Regions from separate parts of the Arthrobacter sp. UCD-GKA genome, predicted to be linked through region 2. Evidence: riboswitches for the same ligand, from Rfam matches in the RefSeq annotation. Region 2 holds a riboswitch; the other holds the start of a gene.

Region 1 (6,859 bases), on a different contig from region 2:
TCAGGTTGATCGGGTTGGAGAAATCGACCTTGTTCTGCACCCAGAGCCGGGCGCCGACGATGGCGATCATCCCGTAGAGCACGATGCCCGCGCCGCCCGCAACCCCGGCCGGGATGGTGTTGATCAGCACGCCGAACTTCGGGAAGAACGCCAGCGCGATGGCCACGGTGCCCGCGATCCAGTAGGCGGCCGTCGAGTAGACGCGCGAGGAGGCCATGACCCCGATGTTCTCCGCGTAGGTGGTGGTGCCCGAGCCGCCGCCGAACCCGGCGATCATGGTGGCGGTGCCGTCGGCCATCAGCGCCCGGCCGTTCACGTCGTCCAGCTCGCGCCCGGTCATCAGCGCCACGGTCTTGACGTGTCCCACGTTCTCGGCGATCAGCACGAACACCACCGGCAGGAACAGCGTCAGGGTTTCGATGTGGAAGGTGGGTGCGGCGAAGTCGGGCAGCCCGAACCAGGCGGCCTGGCCGATGGCCGAGAAATCGACCTGGCCCTGCGCCCAGGCGGCGAGGTAGCCGACGATGATGCCCAGCAGGATCGACAGGCGCCCGAGCATCCCGCGGAAGAGCACCGTGGTGATGACGATGGCCAGCACCGTGGCGAAGGTGGTCAGCGGCACCTGCGTGATCTTGTCCGTGGTGGTGGTGGCCAGGTTCAGCCCGATCAGCGCGACGATGGTGCCCATGACCACCGGGGGCATCAGTGCGTGGATCCAGCCGGTTCCGGCCTTCTGCACGATGAGCCCCACGATGAACAGGCAGGCGCCGGCCATCACGATCCCGCCCAGGGCACCGCCCATCCCGTGCGTGGCCATGGCCCCGGTGACCGGCGCGATGAACGCGAAGGAGGACCCCAGGTAGGAGGGCACGCGACCCGCGGTGATGATCAGGAACAAAAGGGTGCCGACGCCGGTGAACAGCAGCGTGGTGGTGACCGGGAAGCCGGTGATGGTCGGCACCAGCACCGTGGCGCCGAACATCGCCATGACGTGCTGGACTCCCACGCCGACGGTCTGCGCCCAGGCGAGGCGCTCGTCGGGGGCCACCACCGTTCCGGGGGAGATGGACTTGCCGTCGCCGTGCAGGCGCCAGCCGATGCCGAATCGGTTGCTCATGGGGTGGGGCCTTCCGGGAAGGGGCGGGAGTCGGGCGTCGGGGGCGCGCGGTGCACAGCGCAAAACCCCCTCGTGCATTTTACCCGCCCGCCGCCCGGGGCCGGTGCCCCGGCACGTCCCGCCCCCGCGCGGCTACCGGGCAGCGACCGGTTCGCCGTGCCCGGCGGCGTCCGGGGCAAGGTGCCCGGACGCGCGCCGGGGTCCCGCTGCCGCCTCCGGGGCGTCGGCGGCGGTCTGCGCGAAGAACGCCAGCTCGTGGGCGCTGGAGGCCTCGAACGCACGCCACATCGCCGCCCGGGTGCGGGCATCGGCGCCCGCGTGCACAGCGGCCACCAGGTCGATGGCCGCCGCGGTGGCGGCGTCGAACTCCGGGGAGGAATAGGTGGCCAGCCAGTCGGCGTACGGGTGGCGGTCGTGGTTGGCCGCGGCCAACCGGGTGCCGGTGTCCTGGTAGATCCAGAAGCAGGGCAGCAACGCGGCGGTGAGCACCGCATAGTCGTCCCCGGCGGCCAGCAGGTGGTTCAGGTACGCGGTGGTGGTTGCCGAGGGCTCCGGGACCCGTTCGTCGAGCCGCCCGCGGTGCAGCTTCAGCTCCTCCTCGAGGCAGCCGCTGGCGGCCGCCGCCCAGAAGCGCTGCGAGGCGGTGTCCGGGGCCAGTTCCGCGGCCCGCGACATGGACCGCGCATAGGTGCGCAGGTACAGGGCGTCCTGGCCCAGGTAGTCCTCGAAGTGGGCCCGGGCCAGCGACCCGTCCTTCAGGGCGCGGATGAAGCCCAGCTCGTCGATGCCCGCGCGGATCGGGGCGATCCGTTCCCACCACTGCGCCAGCGGGTCCCCGGCCTGCGCCGGGCGCACCCCGTCCCAGAGCGCGGCGAAGTGGTTGACCGGGCCGTGCCCGGATCCGACGGACAGCTCGTCCGCGCGGGAGATGGCATCGGACAGCCAGTCCTTGGCACGGCGCAGCGCCGTGCCCCAGTTCCCGGTGCGCGCGTAATGCGTGGCCAGTGCGGCCGAGAGCGAGCAGCCGGTGCCGTGCGTGTTGCCGGTGGCGTGGCGCTCGGATTCGACCTCTAGCAGCACCCCGCCGGCGTCGATGAGCGCGTCGCGGCAGCGCTGGGTGGCCAGGTGCCCGCCCTTGGCCAGCACCAGCACGTCGTATTCCGCCGCGAGCATGCGTGCCTGGGACACCGCCGAGTCCCAGTCGGTGGCCTCGGGGCCGCGGGCCAGCACCGCGAGCTCGGGGATGTTGGGGGTGATCACGTCGGCATGGATGAAGAGCCGGCGCAGCGCCGCATCGGCGGCCGCATCCAGCAGCGAATCCCCGCTGGTGGCCACCATCACCGGGTCAAGCACGACGGCCGGCACGCGTCCGCCGGGGGCGCCGGGGGCGCCGGCGGCACCGCGGATTGTGGCCAGCCAGGTTCCCAGCTCGTCGATGACCTGGGCGTTGGCCAGCATCCCGATCTTGATCGCGTCGATGGAGATGTCCTCGGAGATCGCAAGCAGCTGCTCGGTGAGGAAGCCGGCCGGGGGCACGTGCACGGCGCGCACGCCGCGGGTGTTTTGGGCGGTCAGCGCGCTGACCGCCGCCATCCCGTAGCCGCCGGCGGCCGCGATGGACTTCAGGTCGGCCTGGATCCCGGCGCCCCCGGAGGGGTCGGAGCCGGCGATGGACAGGATGTTCTTGGTGGAATTCATGGTGTTCATGGCGTTTCCCCTTCCCAGAGGCTGATCAGGTCGGCGGTTGCGGCGCGCGGGTCATCCGCGGCGCAGATCGCCCGCACCACGGCCATCGAGGCGGCCCCGGCGGACCGAACGGCCGGGACGTCGGTGGCGTCGAGCCCGCCGATGGCGACCACGGGTGCATTGCTGCGGGCCACGGCGGCGGCCAGGCCCCCGTAGCCCAGCGGCTCCGGGTGGTCCTTCTTCGTCGGGGTCGCATGCACGGCGCCGACGCCCAGGTAGTCGATGGTGCCCGGGGCAAGCGCGTTGAGTTCGTTGGCCGCGTCGATCTCGCCGGCGGTGGAGGCGGATAGCCCGAGCACGGCGTGCGGCCCGATCAGCGTGCGGACCAGGTCCGCGGGGATGTCTGATTGGCCGATGTGCACACCCTGCACGTCGGCGCCGCGGGCCCGTGCGGCCAGGTACACGTCGATGCGGTCGTTGACCAGCAGGGTGGCCCGCCCGGAGGTGTGCTTGGCGCAGCTTTCCACGGTGTCGACGAATTCCCCGGCGGGCAGGTCCTTGCAGCGCAGCTGGATCGTGGTGATCCCGCCGGCCACCGCTGCGGCGGCGATGTCTTCGAGCGGGCGTCCGGCGGTGGAATTCGAGTCGAGGACCAGGTAGATTCCGGAGGCCATCAGGACAGCACCGCCGTGGCCGCGAGGTCGGCCGGGGCCAGCGCGTGCAGGGCGTCGAGGAAATGCACAGCGAAGCTTCCCGGCCCCGAGCTTGCCGCTGCGGCCCGTTCGGCGGCGGCGGAGTAGAACGCGTGGGCCGCGACGGTGGCCAACAGCGGGTCCCGGACCACGGGCAGGAAGGCCGCGCAGATCGCGCCCAGCGCGCACCCGCCGCCGGTCACCAGGGTGAGCATCTTGCTTCCGCCATGAACGTAGATGGTGCGCGCCCCGTCGGTCACCAGGTCCGCCTCCCCGGAGACGGCCACCACGGCGCCGCTGCGCAAGGCCAGGGAGCGGGCCGCGGCGGCGGCCGAATCGACCGTGTCGGTGGCCTCCACCCCGCGCCCGCCGGACCCGGCCTCGGCGAGCACCATGATCTCCGAGGCGTTGCCGCGGATCACCGTGGGGGAGACATCGCGCAGTCCCAGGGCGAAGTCGGTGCGCACGCGCAGCGACCCGACGGCCACCGGATCCAGCACCCAGCCGGTTTCCGCGGCGTTGGCGGCGGCCACCGCCTCGGCCATGGCGGCGCGCTGCTCGGAATGGGGGGTGCCCAGGTTCACCAGCACCGCGGAGGCCACCGACGCGAATCCGCCGGCCTCCCCGGGCACGTCGACCATCGCGGGGGAGGCCCCGGCGGCCAGCAGCACGTTGGCGGTGAAGTTGGTGACCACGGTGTTGGTCAACACCTGCACCAAGGGGGTGGAGGCGCGCAGCGCGCCCAGGGCATCGGCGAGCTCGCCGGGTGAAAAAACAATTGAAGGCGCCATGGATCCCATGAGCAACATCCCTCCGCTAGTACGAACTAGTTCAGGTTCTACGGGTCTTATCTCAGTCGGATCGCTGGCGCGCCGACACCCCGTGTCACTAGGCGCGAGCCTATCCCACCGCACGGGCGGGGCGTCAACTGCGCGTCGCGGCCTGTCGCGGCCCACGCGCACGCCGTATACGCTCTAGGCATGGGCATCACCGAGAATCCGCATCCATCCACCGCGCCGCGCGAGTCGCGCGCACTGAGCGAGCTCGAGCTGCCGCCGGTGGTGCCCGAGTCGCCTGAAAACATCGTGGAGATCGTCGCTTCGATGCACGACGTGGTCGCCACCCGGCTGGCCCACCCGCGGCGCTTCCGCGCCTCCCAGCTCAAGGCCCTGGAGCGGATGCTGGAGGCGCACGAGCAGGACTTCGTCGATGCGCTGGCCGATGACCTGGGCAAGAGCGGGGCCGAGGCGAGGATGACCGAGGTCGACATGGTGCGTGCCGAAATCGACCACGCGCAGCTGCACCTCTCCGAATGGATGGAGTCCAAGGCGGTCAAGATCCCGCTCGCGCTGCACCCGGCGGCAGCCAAGATCGAGCCGCAGCCGCTGGGCGTGGTGCTGGTCATCGGTGCCTGGAACTACCCGCTGCAATTGATCCTCGCCCCGCTGGTCGCCTCCATTGCCGCCGGCAACGTCACGGTGCTCAAGCCCTCGGAGCTGGCCCCGGCCACCAGCGCGCTGCTCGGGCGGCTCGTTCCGCAATTCATGGACCGGCGGGCGTGCGCCGTGGTCCAGGGCGGCGCGTCGACCTCCAAGGTCCTGCTGGAACAACACTTCGACCACATCTTCTACACCGGCGGGGAACGCGTGGGGAAGATCGTGGCCCGCGCGGCGGCCGAGCACCTGACCCCGGTGACCCTGGAGCTGGGCGGCAAGTCCCCGGCCGTGGTCATGGACGGGTCCTCGGCGGCGGTCGCCCGCCGGCTGGCGTTCGGGAAGTTCATGAATGCCGGGCAGACCTGCGTGGCGCCGGACTACGTGCTGGCGGTGGGGGACGCGGCGCGGAACCTGGAAAAGCAGCTGTCAAAGGCCATCACGGGGTTCTACGGGAAGAATCCGCTGGCCAGCCGCGACTACGGGCGGATCGTGAACACGGCGCACTTCCAGCGCCTGGTGGCCATGCTGGGCGACGGGGACGTGGTCGTCGGAGGCGGGTACGACGAGGACACGCTGCAGATCGAACCGACGGTGATCACCAACGTGCACCCGGACTCGGCCCTGCTGCGCGAGGAGATCTTCGGCCCGATCCTGCCGGTCATCGCGGTGGACAGCTTCGATGCCGCCGTTCGCTTCATCAACGCGCGTCCCACCCCGCTGGTCGCCTACCTGTTTTCCGAGAACCCGCGGCTGCAGTCGTCCTTCGGGGACCAGGTGCGCGCCGGGGCCATCGTGCACAACGCGCCGAGCCTGCACCTGGCCGTCCCCTCGCTTCCGTTCGGGGGCGTGGGAGCCTCCGGCATGGGTGCCTACCACGGGCGGCATGGGTTCGAGCGGCTCTCGCAGATGCGCGCGGTGATGGGCAAGACCACGGTGGTGGACACGCTCAAGGCCGTCTACCCGCCGTACACCTGGGCCAAGTCAAAGATCATCAAACGCCTGATGTAGACATGCCCGGGATCGCATACCTGTAGGTGGTCGGCTGTTTCGGGGCGGGTGCGGTGTGGCCGCGCCCGCCCCGCACCACCTGGCTCAGCCCAGGACGGTGTCCACGATGGTCCTGGCCTCGTCCTGCACCCGGGCCAGGTGCTCGGCGCCCAGGAACGACTCGGCGTAGATCTTGTACTTGTCCTCGGTGCCCGAGGGGCGCGCGGCGAACCAGGCGTTTTGGGTGGTGACCTTCAGCCCGCCGATCTTTGCCCCGTTGCCCGGCGCCTCGGTCAGCCGCGCGGTGATCTTTTCACCGGCCAGCGAATCGGCGGTGACGTCGCTGGCGGACAGGTTCGCCAGACGGGCCCTCTGGTCCCGGTCCGCGGCGGCGTCCAGGCGCGCATAGCTGGGGGCCCCGTGCTCGGCGGCCAGCGCCGCGTAGTGCTTGGACGGGGAGGAGCCGGTGACCGCGGTGATCTCGCTGGCCAGCAGCGCCAGCAGGATCCCGTCCTTGTCGGTGGTCCAGGTGCGCCCGTCGCGGCGCAGGAACGAGGCACCGGCCGATTCCTCGCCGCCGAAGGCACCGGTTCCGTTCAGCAGGCCCGGCACGAACCACTTGAAGCCCACCGGGACCTCCACCAGGGTGCGCCCAAGCTTCGCGGCCACCCTGTCGATCATCGAGGAGGACACCAGGGTCTTGCCGATCCCGGCGTCCGTGGACCAGCCGGTGCGGTGGGTGTAGAGGTATTCGATGGCCACGGCCAGGAAGTGGTTGGGGTTCATCAGCCCGGCATCCGGGGTGACGATGCCATGGCGGTCGGCGTCCGCGTCGTTGCCCGTGGAGATGTCATAGGCGTCGCGCGCGGCGACCAGCGAGGCCATCGCGTGGGCCGAGGAGCAATCCATGCGGATCTTCCCGTCGGTGTCCAGGGTCATGA
Region 2 (6,859 bases):
CTGGCCGTGGTCACCTATGTATTTGTGAGCCTCGTGCTGGTCTCGCCCAATACGCCTGTGCGCGCTGCGGTATTCTCGGTCGCTTCACCGTATTACACGCAGAAGTGGAACGTCTTTGCTCCCAGCATCATGAAAGTCAATACGGATTTCTCCTTCCAAGCTCAGTGGCGGGATGCCAACGGATCGCTGGTCAAATCGGAATGGGTCAACATCACCGATATCGAGCAAGGCAACTCCCTGGGCAATTGGGCTACATCCAGGATCCATAAACAGTCGTTGAACGCCATGGGTGCCTATCAAGGTAGATACAACAAGCTGACCGCGGCTCAGAAGAAGATCGCCCGGGATACCTTCATTGAACGATCAGGCAACGGCTTTCAGCCGATCGGGAACTCCGAGTTGATTCAAAAACTGGTCGACGCCGGCAATAACCGCAGCTCCGTCATCAGTTTCCTGCGGTTTGATGCTGAACAGCAATTCAAACTTTCAGATCTGGTGTTCGGATGGCGTCAATCGAACGTCACGATCGATGGTGCGGTCGTCAACGAATACGCAGGGGTCATCGAGCGGAATGGCGGAAAGCAATGACCGTGAAGAAGTACTTGGCCACGAGCATCAACTCCGCCGCACAAGGATCGTCGACGTCATCGGATTCGTCGTGGGCGTCACGGCAGATCGATCGATTTGTAGCATGGGCTACCGGGGCTTACCGTGCCACCCGCAGCTTCTCCCTGCTGAGAATCATCTACGCCGTCGGCATGTTGCTGTTTCTCATTCCCAGCTATGGGGACCGCGCCTACCTCTGGGGCTTTGCCTCGACGTGGCTCGAACCGGAAATCAAGCGCCGGGGCTACCCATTCTTTATTGAAAAAATGTTCCCCAAAGACAATACTTTCGTCTTTGACCTGTCCTACTGGAGCCTGATCGTTCTGGTCCTGTTGTTTCTTGTAGGGTACAAGACACGGTTCGTCACCCCGGTGATGCTGCTGTTCTGGATTGGTTTGCAGTCGAACAGCATGCTGGTGACCAACGGTGGCGACACCATTTTCCGCATCACCCTTTCATTCTTGATTTTTGCGAATCTGAGCAAGCATTGGTCGGTCGATGCCTGGCTGCAGAAGCGGCGTGGCCACCGAAAGTCCTATACACAGAAGCACTTCCCGGTTCCCCTGTGGCTGGGGGCGGGCCTCCACAACACCGCCTTGATGCTGTGCTGCTACCAAATCATGCTGGTCTATGTGAACTCGGGCATCTTCAAGCTGATGGGCAAGGAATGGCTCGAGGGCAGTGCCTTGTACTACTCCCTGAACCTGGATGCCTTCCAGGTTGTTCCGCTTCTGAGCGAGCTTGCCTGGCAGATCACGCCGGCCGTGTTGGTGGCAACGTGGGTATCCATCTACTTCCAGCTGCTCTTCCCGGTGCTGCTGCTGTGGAAGTACACCCGCTATCTTTCCCTCGTCCTGCTCCTGGGCATGCACGTCGGGATCGGATTCTTCATGGGGCTTTGGTCGTTCTCCTTGGCGATGATCGCCCTGGACATGCTCTTTGTGCGCGACAGTTCCTGGGAAAAGGCCGGAAATTGGGTCCGTCGCACCAACACCAAGGCCAAACAGATTCTCCGGTCCGAGATTGGCCTGCCCCCTGTGCCAAGGAGCATTCCGCCCAGGCCGGAACAGTTCGCCAACGCGGGCAGCAGCAGCACGGCTTCCGAGTGAACCCAGGGAATTCATCGCCCGTGGTTCTGCAGATTCGTGGGGAATTCGACCGGTGTTGGCAATCGGTAAAGATTGATGCCCGACTTCATTGAGCAATATTGGGCCCGGTTGGAGCAATGATCCTGGAACTTCCCTGCCACCGGTTCTCCGTTGGGAGGCGTGTCCCGGCGAAAAGTATCGTCTGCTGGACATTGCCGTGCTAGGACCGAATTCGATTTTCAAGCCTGGCCGGGCCTTGGCGATCCCCAGATCCCGCCCGCGTCGGAATTGTGGCTACTTGACCCGACGCGTCCGTCCGAATGCCAGATACGCGATGGGCCCGAGGAAATTGATGAACGAGGCCGCGGCCCACGCGCCCTTTGCCCCACGGACCTCGGCCGCCGGACGTTTGACGAGATCGCGCAAGGCAACGAACTGGAGTGCCAACTGCGTGATGCCCAGGATGGCGACGCGCCAGCGTGATACGACAGAAAGTTCGTTCCAGGACTTGTTCCGGCTCATGGTTCTCCTCTGTTGCGACAACGGCTGTGACAGCTTCACTACCGCGTTATTGGCTATCCATTCCCATCGTAGTCGCCGTCTAATGGAACTGGTCCCGGAGTCTTTCCATCTCACGCCGATCTTTCTTCGTGGGCCGGCCTGCGCCCCTGTCCCTCACGGGAACCTGGGGGATGACTTCCTTGGGTCGGACAGGCGTGTGGTCGATGTAGCAACGGGTAGCGATGTCCGCTCCCACCCTTTTGGCGATCACAGCGGTCACTTCCAGGGTGCGGTCGAATCCCGATTGCCTGACCCTGATGGTGTCACCGGGTACAACGATCTGGGCGGCCTTGGCGGGCTTGTCGTTCAACCGCACATGACCGGCACGGCACGCGGTGGTTGCCGCGGAACGGGTCTTGTAGATCCGGATCGACCATAGCCAGGCGTCGATTCTGACAGCCTTTGTTTCCTGCTTCATGCCGCCAGTCTAGTCAGCGCGGGGACTTCGCCGCGGTTGTTGCAACACACCTGTGCCGGCTCAGGCAAGTGCGTTGTCGCAGGCGGTGACGAGCCTGGCCTGGACATCGGCGGGAACCTTGTCGCCTGAGGCCGCCACATCATCGAGTGCACTGACGATTTCCTGGGGCAGGCCACCCTCGCGGACCGCGTCCACCATGGACGAGACGACCTTGAGGTCGGAGGCGTTGATGCTGCCGTCCTTGATCGGTGCACACACCTTCTTGATGAGCTCCTTCTTTGCCCCATCGGCCAGCTGGGTTGCTGCCGAGGACGCCGCGGAGGAAGCGGTGTCGGCGATGGTCGCGCAACCGCTCACGGAGAGCAGCAGGACGGCAGCGGAAAGGAGCAAGGCATTTTTGGAACGTGAAAATCTCATGCGTTCCATCGTAGTGGCTCGAAGGTGGGAGAACGCCGGGAACTCCGAGGCCTCCCACCTGCGGGCACGGGCGATCAGCCCGAAACCGGTACGTTCTCCAGACGTGCAGGCCTGGACAGGCCCAGGGTTTCGCGCAGGGTCCTGCCCGGGTATGACGTGCGGAAAAGGCCACGTGCCTGCAAGATCGGCACCACGAGTGCCACGAAGTCATCTAGCCCCGCCGGGAAGCTGGGGCACATGAGATTGAAGCCGTCGCAGGCACCTGTGGTGAACCACTCCTCGATTTCGTCGGCGACCTCGGTGGGCGTGCCGATCATGGTGGCATGGCCGCCGCCGGCCGCCAGGAATCCCAGCAACTCGCGAAGCGTGGGCTGCTTCGTTTCGATGATGCGTTGCACCGTGAGGTAGCGGCCCTGCGGTCCGGAGAACCCTTCGGCCGGCGGCAGCCCAGGCACCGGCCCATCCAAAGGATGCGAGGTGTAGTCCTGGCCCGTGAACATGTTCAGTTGGGTGATGGCCGAGTCGAGATCCAGGTAGGAATCCAAAGCGGCCTTCTTTTCCCGGGCTTCCTCCCGGCTCGCCCCGATGTAGGTGACCAGCCCGGGAAGGATAGGCACCGAATTCCCGGCCCGCCCCACAAGTTCCAACCGCCTCCGCATGTCCGCGGCATATTCCAGGGCCGATTCCCGGTCCCAGGAAACCGAGTAGATCGCTTCGGCGTACCGGGCGGCAAAGGAACGCCCGGCCTCCGAGGATCCGGCCTGGAAAAGCACCGGACGCCCCTGCGGGCACCGCGGGACGGTCAGCGGGCCGGCAACCGTGAAATGGTTGCCGCGGTGGTTGATCGGGCGGATCTGGGAGGGATCGAGGTATTGGCCGGCCTCACGGTCGACCACCAGTGCCGAATCCGACCACGAATCCCACAGTCCCTGCACCGCGTCCATGAACTCCTCGGCACGTTCGTAGCGTTGTGCGTGCCCCGGCAAGGCATCCATCCCGTGGTTGCGGGCCTCGGCGTCGAACATGGAGGTCACCACGTTGATGCCCGAGCGGCCCGCACTGATGTGGTCGAGGGACGCCAGCAGCCGGGCGACATGGAACGGGGTGTAGAAGCTCGCAGAGATCGTGGTGACCAGACCAATATGCTCGGTGGCCCGCGCCATGGCGCTCAGCGCGGTCACCGGTTCGAGGAACCAGGGGATTCCCGCCGCGTACTCGTGGTTGACGCTTTGCCCGTCGGCAAAGAACACCGCATCCAGGCAACCACGTTCGGCCAGCCGGGCCAGTTCCTCGTAGTAGGCGATGTCGCCGACGCGGTCGGCGCTGGAGTCGGGGTGGCGCCACCCCATGGTGTGGTGGCCGGCACCGTAGATGAAGGCGTTCAGGTGCAGTTGGCGTGTCGAATCCATGGTTTTGCCCTCCTCCTAATTCATCACCAGGCCGCCGTCGACCACCAGGTTCTGCCCGGTCACCGCCCGCGACCAGGGCGAGGCAAAGAGCAGGGCGGCATCGGCGAACTCCGCCGGGGAGGTGACCCGGCGCAGGGGAGTGGAACCGGCAATCAGGTCAAAGACCTCCTCCGGGGTGGCCGCCGAGGCATCGGTGGTGCGCAGCAGGCCTCCGGAGATCATGTTGACGCGGATGTTCTCGGGGCCCAGGTCCGACGCGAACGTGCGGGTCAGCGACAGCAGTGCCGCCTTGGCCGCGGTGTAGTCGTGGTACGGGACCACGGGGTTCTGGAAGAGGTTCGTTCCGATGTTGACGATGTTGCCGAAGCCTGCGGATTTCATGCCCGGCAAGGTCGCCTGGATGGTGTTCAATGCTCCGCCGATGATGCCGGTGAATTGCGCCCCGAATTCCGTGTACCCGATCCCGTCCGCCTTGGAGCGGGCATCGCCGTTGAAGGAAAAGTCCGGCAGGGCATTGTTGATCACCGTGGTGATAGGGGCGCCAAAGTGTTCCTGCGCAGTGGCGACCAGCTCGGCGACCTGTTCGGGTTCCGAGACGTCGGCTCGTATCGCAATCGCGCGATCCTCCCCGAACTCTGCGGCCAGTTCCTGGGCCCCGGCCTCACTGGAGCGGTAGTTCAGCACGAGCCGTGCGCCCTCGCGGGCGAAGGCGCGGGCCAGGTCGGTGCCCAGGCCGCGGCCGGCACCGGTGACAAGTACGATTTGGTCCTTGATGAGCATTCTCTTGCACCTTTCGTTGGAGCGAAAGGATGCCATGGAACTGCCACGAGGTACCCAAAAGCGGGGCGCCACCATGCGTCATGCCGGACCGGCATCCCTTCGCTCGGATTATCGAGATCAGGTTCAACGGGTCTATCTCTCAGCCGCCAGGCGGCACCCCGTGTCGAGTCCTACGGCCAACCTAGCACCGCCCCAAGCCAATCCCCAATCAGCGACGCCGTGCCGGTCGTACTGCTGGTGTTCGCCCCGGTCATGAAGCCGAATGCATGCGCCCGCCCTGGATGATCGTGCGCGGCCGGGACTCGTCATAGAGCACCGAGGCATCCTCGAAGGGATTTCCGTCCAGCAGCAGCGCATCCCCGGCCATGCCCGGGGCCAGGCGTCCAAGTGTCGGTTCCTGCAGCAGCGCGGCGTTCACGCTCGTGGCCGAGCGCAGCGTCTCAAAGACCCCCACGGCCTCGATCTGCAGGGCCAAGCCGTTGAGCTGCTCATCCGCAAGGTCTCCCATCAGGTCCGAGCCGAAGCCCACCGGGATGCCGGCGGCCAGCGCAAGCTTGATGGCCTCGCCGCCGGCGGTGAGGACCTCCAGGTTCTTGGCCTTGGAGACCTCCGACAGGCCGACCTCGTCCCCGCGGCGGTCCATGGCCGCGTAGGCGGCCAGCGTGGGCACCAGATAGGCACCGTGCTCGGCCATCAACGCTGCGGTGCGCGCATCGAGCAGGTTGCCGTGCTCGATCGAACGCACGCCGTTGCGCACCGAGTGGGCAATGGCCGCTGGCGAGTAGGCGTGGGCCGCGACGTAGGAACCCCGGCGGGTTGCCTCGGCGACCACCACGGCGATTTCCTCGTCCGAGTACTGCGGGATGGCCAGCGGGTCTGTCAGCGAGACCACGCCGCCGCTGGCCATCATCTTGATGGCGTGGGCGCCGGTGCGCAGGCGTTCGCGCACGGCCACGCGCAGCGGCTCGATCCCGTCGACGACCTCGCACATGTGGCCGTGGCCGAAGCAGACATCCACGTCCGCCTCGCGCGGGTCGCCGTGCCCGCCGGTCTGGCTCAGCGCCGGGCCGGTGTAGAAGTAGCGCGGGGAGTCCAGCAACCCGGCTTTGATGGCGCTGGACAGGCCGATGTCCCCGCCTGCGACGTCACGCACGGTGGTGAAGCCGCGGGACAGGGCCTCGCCCAGGCGCTTGGCCCCGGCCAGGGCCGCGAAGGAGAGCGGGCCGCGCTCGTTGCGGAATCCGTCAAGGGAGATTGCATAGGCGTGGAAGTGGGCATCGATGAGCCCGGGGACCAGGACCTTGCCGGCGGCGTCGAGCAGCTCACCTTCTTCCTGGGCGCCGATGGCCGTGATAAGTCCATCCTTGAAGGTCACGTTGCCGCGGACGAGCTCAGGATTTTCGCCGTCAAAGACCAGCGCATCGGTGACGGTCAGGACAGATGCGGGGCTCATGCCTTGGCCCCTGCCTGTGCTGCCATCCAGGCTTCGATGCCGTTGGCATCGATCGGCAGCGGGTCCGAAAGGTTCTCGTGGCCGGTGGCGGTGACCAACAGGTCGTCCTCCAGGCGCACGCCCATGC

What was found. A riboswitch is a leader RNA that binds a small molecule or an ion and turns the genes downstream of it on or off. The one in region 2 is predicted to bind thiamine pyrophosphate.
Positions count from the first base shown of each region.
Region 1: another riboswitch for thiamine pyrophosphate. It lies ahead of thiM (hydroxyethylthiazole kinase); the one in region 2 lies ahead of BLJ79_RS06395 (3-oxoacyl-ACP reductase).

Region 1 covers NZ_MOLR01000012.1:66,395-73,253, forward strand. Annotated here, with positions in the region: gene BLJ79_RS18460 (uracil-xanthine permease family protein) at 1-1,117, opposite strand, end outside; gene thiD (bifunctional hydroxymethylpyrimidine kinase/phosphomethylpyrimidine kinase) at 1,250-2,824, opposite strand; gene thiE (thiamine phosphate synthase) at 2,821-3,477, opposite strand; gene thiM (hydroxyethylthiazole kinase) at 3,477-4,295, opposite strand; TPP riboswitch at 4,287-4,388, opposite strand; gene BLJ79_RS18480 (aldehyde dehydrogenase family protein) at 4,476-5,939, shown strand; gene pgm (phosphoglucomutase (alpha-D-glucose-1,6-bisphosphate-dependent)) at 6,024-6,859, opposite strand, start outside.
Region 2 covers NZ_MOLR01000004.1:18,212-25,070, reverse strand. Annotated here, with positions in the region: gene BLJ79_RS06425 (DUF5819 family protein) at 1-588, shown strand, start outside; gene BLJ79_RS06420 (HTTM domain-containing protein) at 585-1,715, shown strand; gene BLJ79_RS06415 (PLDc N-terminal domain-containing protein) at 1,989-2,216, opposite strand; gene BLJ79_RS06410 (RNA-binding S4 domain-containing protein) at 2,296-2,673, opposite strand; gene BLJ79_RS06405 (hypothetical protein) at 2,734-3,090, opposite strand; gene BLJ79_RS06400 (LLM class flavin-dependent oxidoreductase) at 3,165-4,499, opposite strand; gene BLJ79_RS06395 (3-oxoacyl-ACP reductase) at 4,515-5,279, opposite strand; TPP riboswitch at 5,357-5,450, opposite strand; gene BLJ79_RS06390 (metal-dependent hydrolase family protein) at 5,530-6,732, opposite strand; gene BLJ79_RS06385 (aminopeptidase P family protein) at 6,729-6,859, opposite strand, start outside.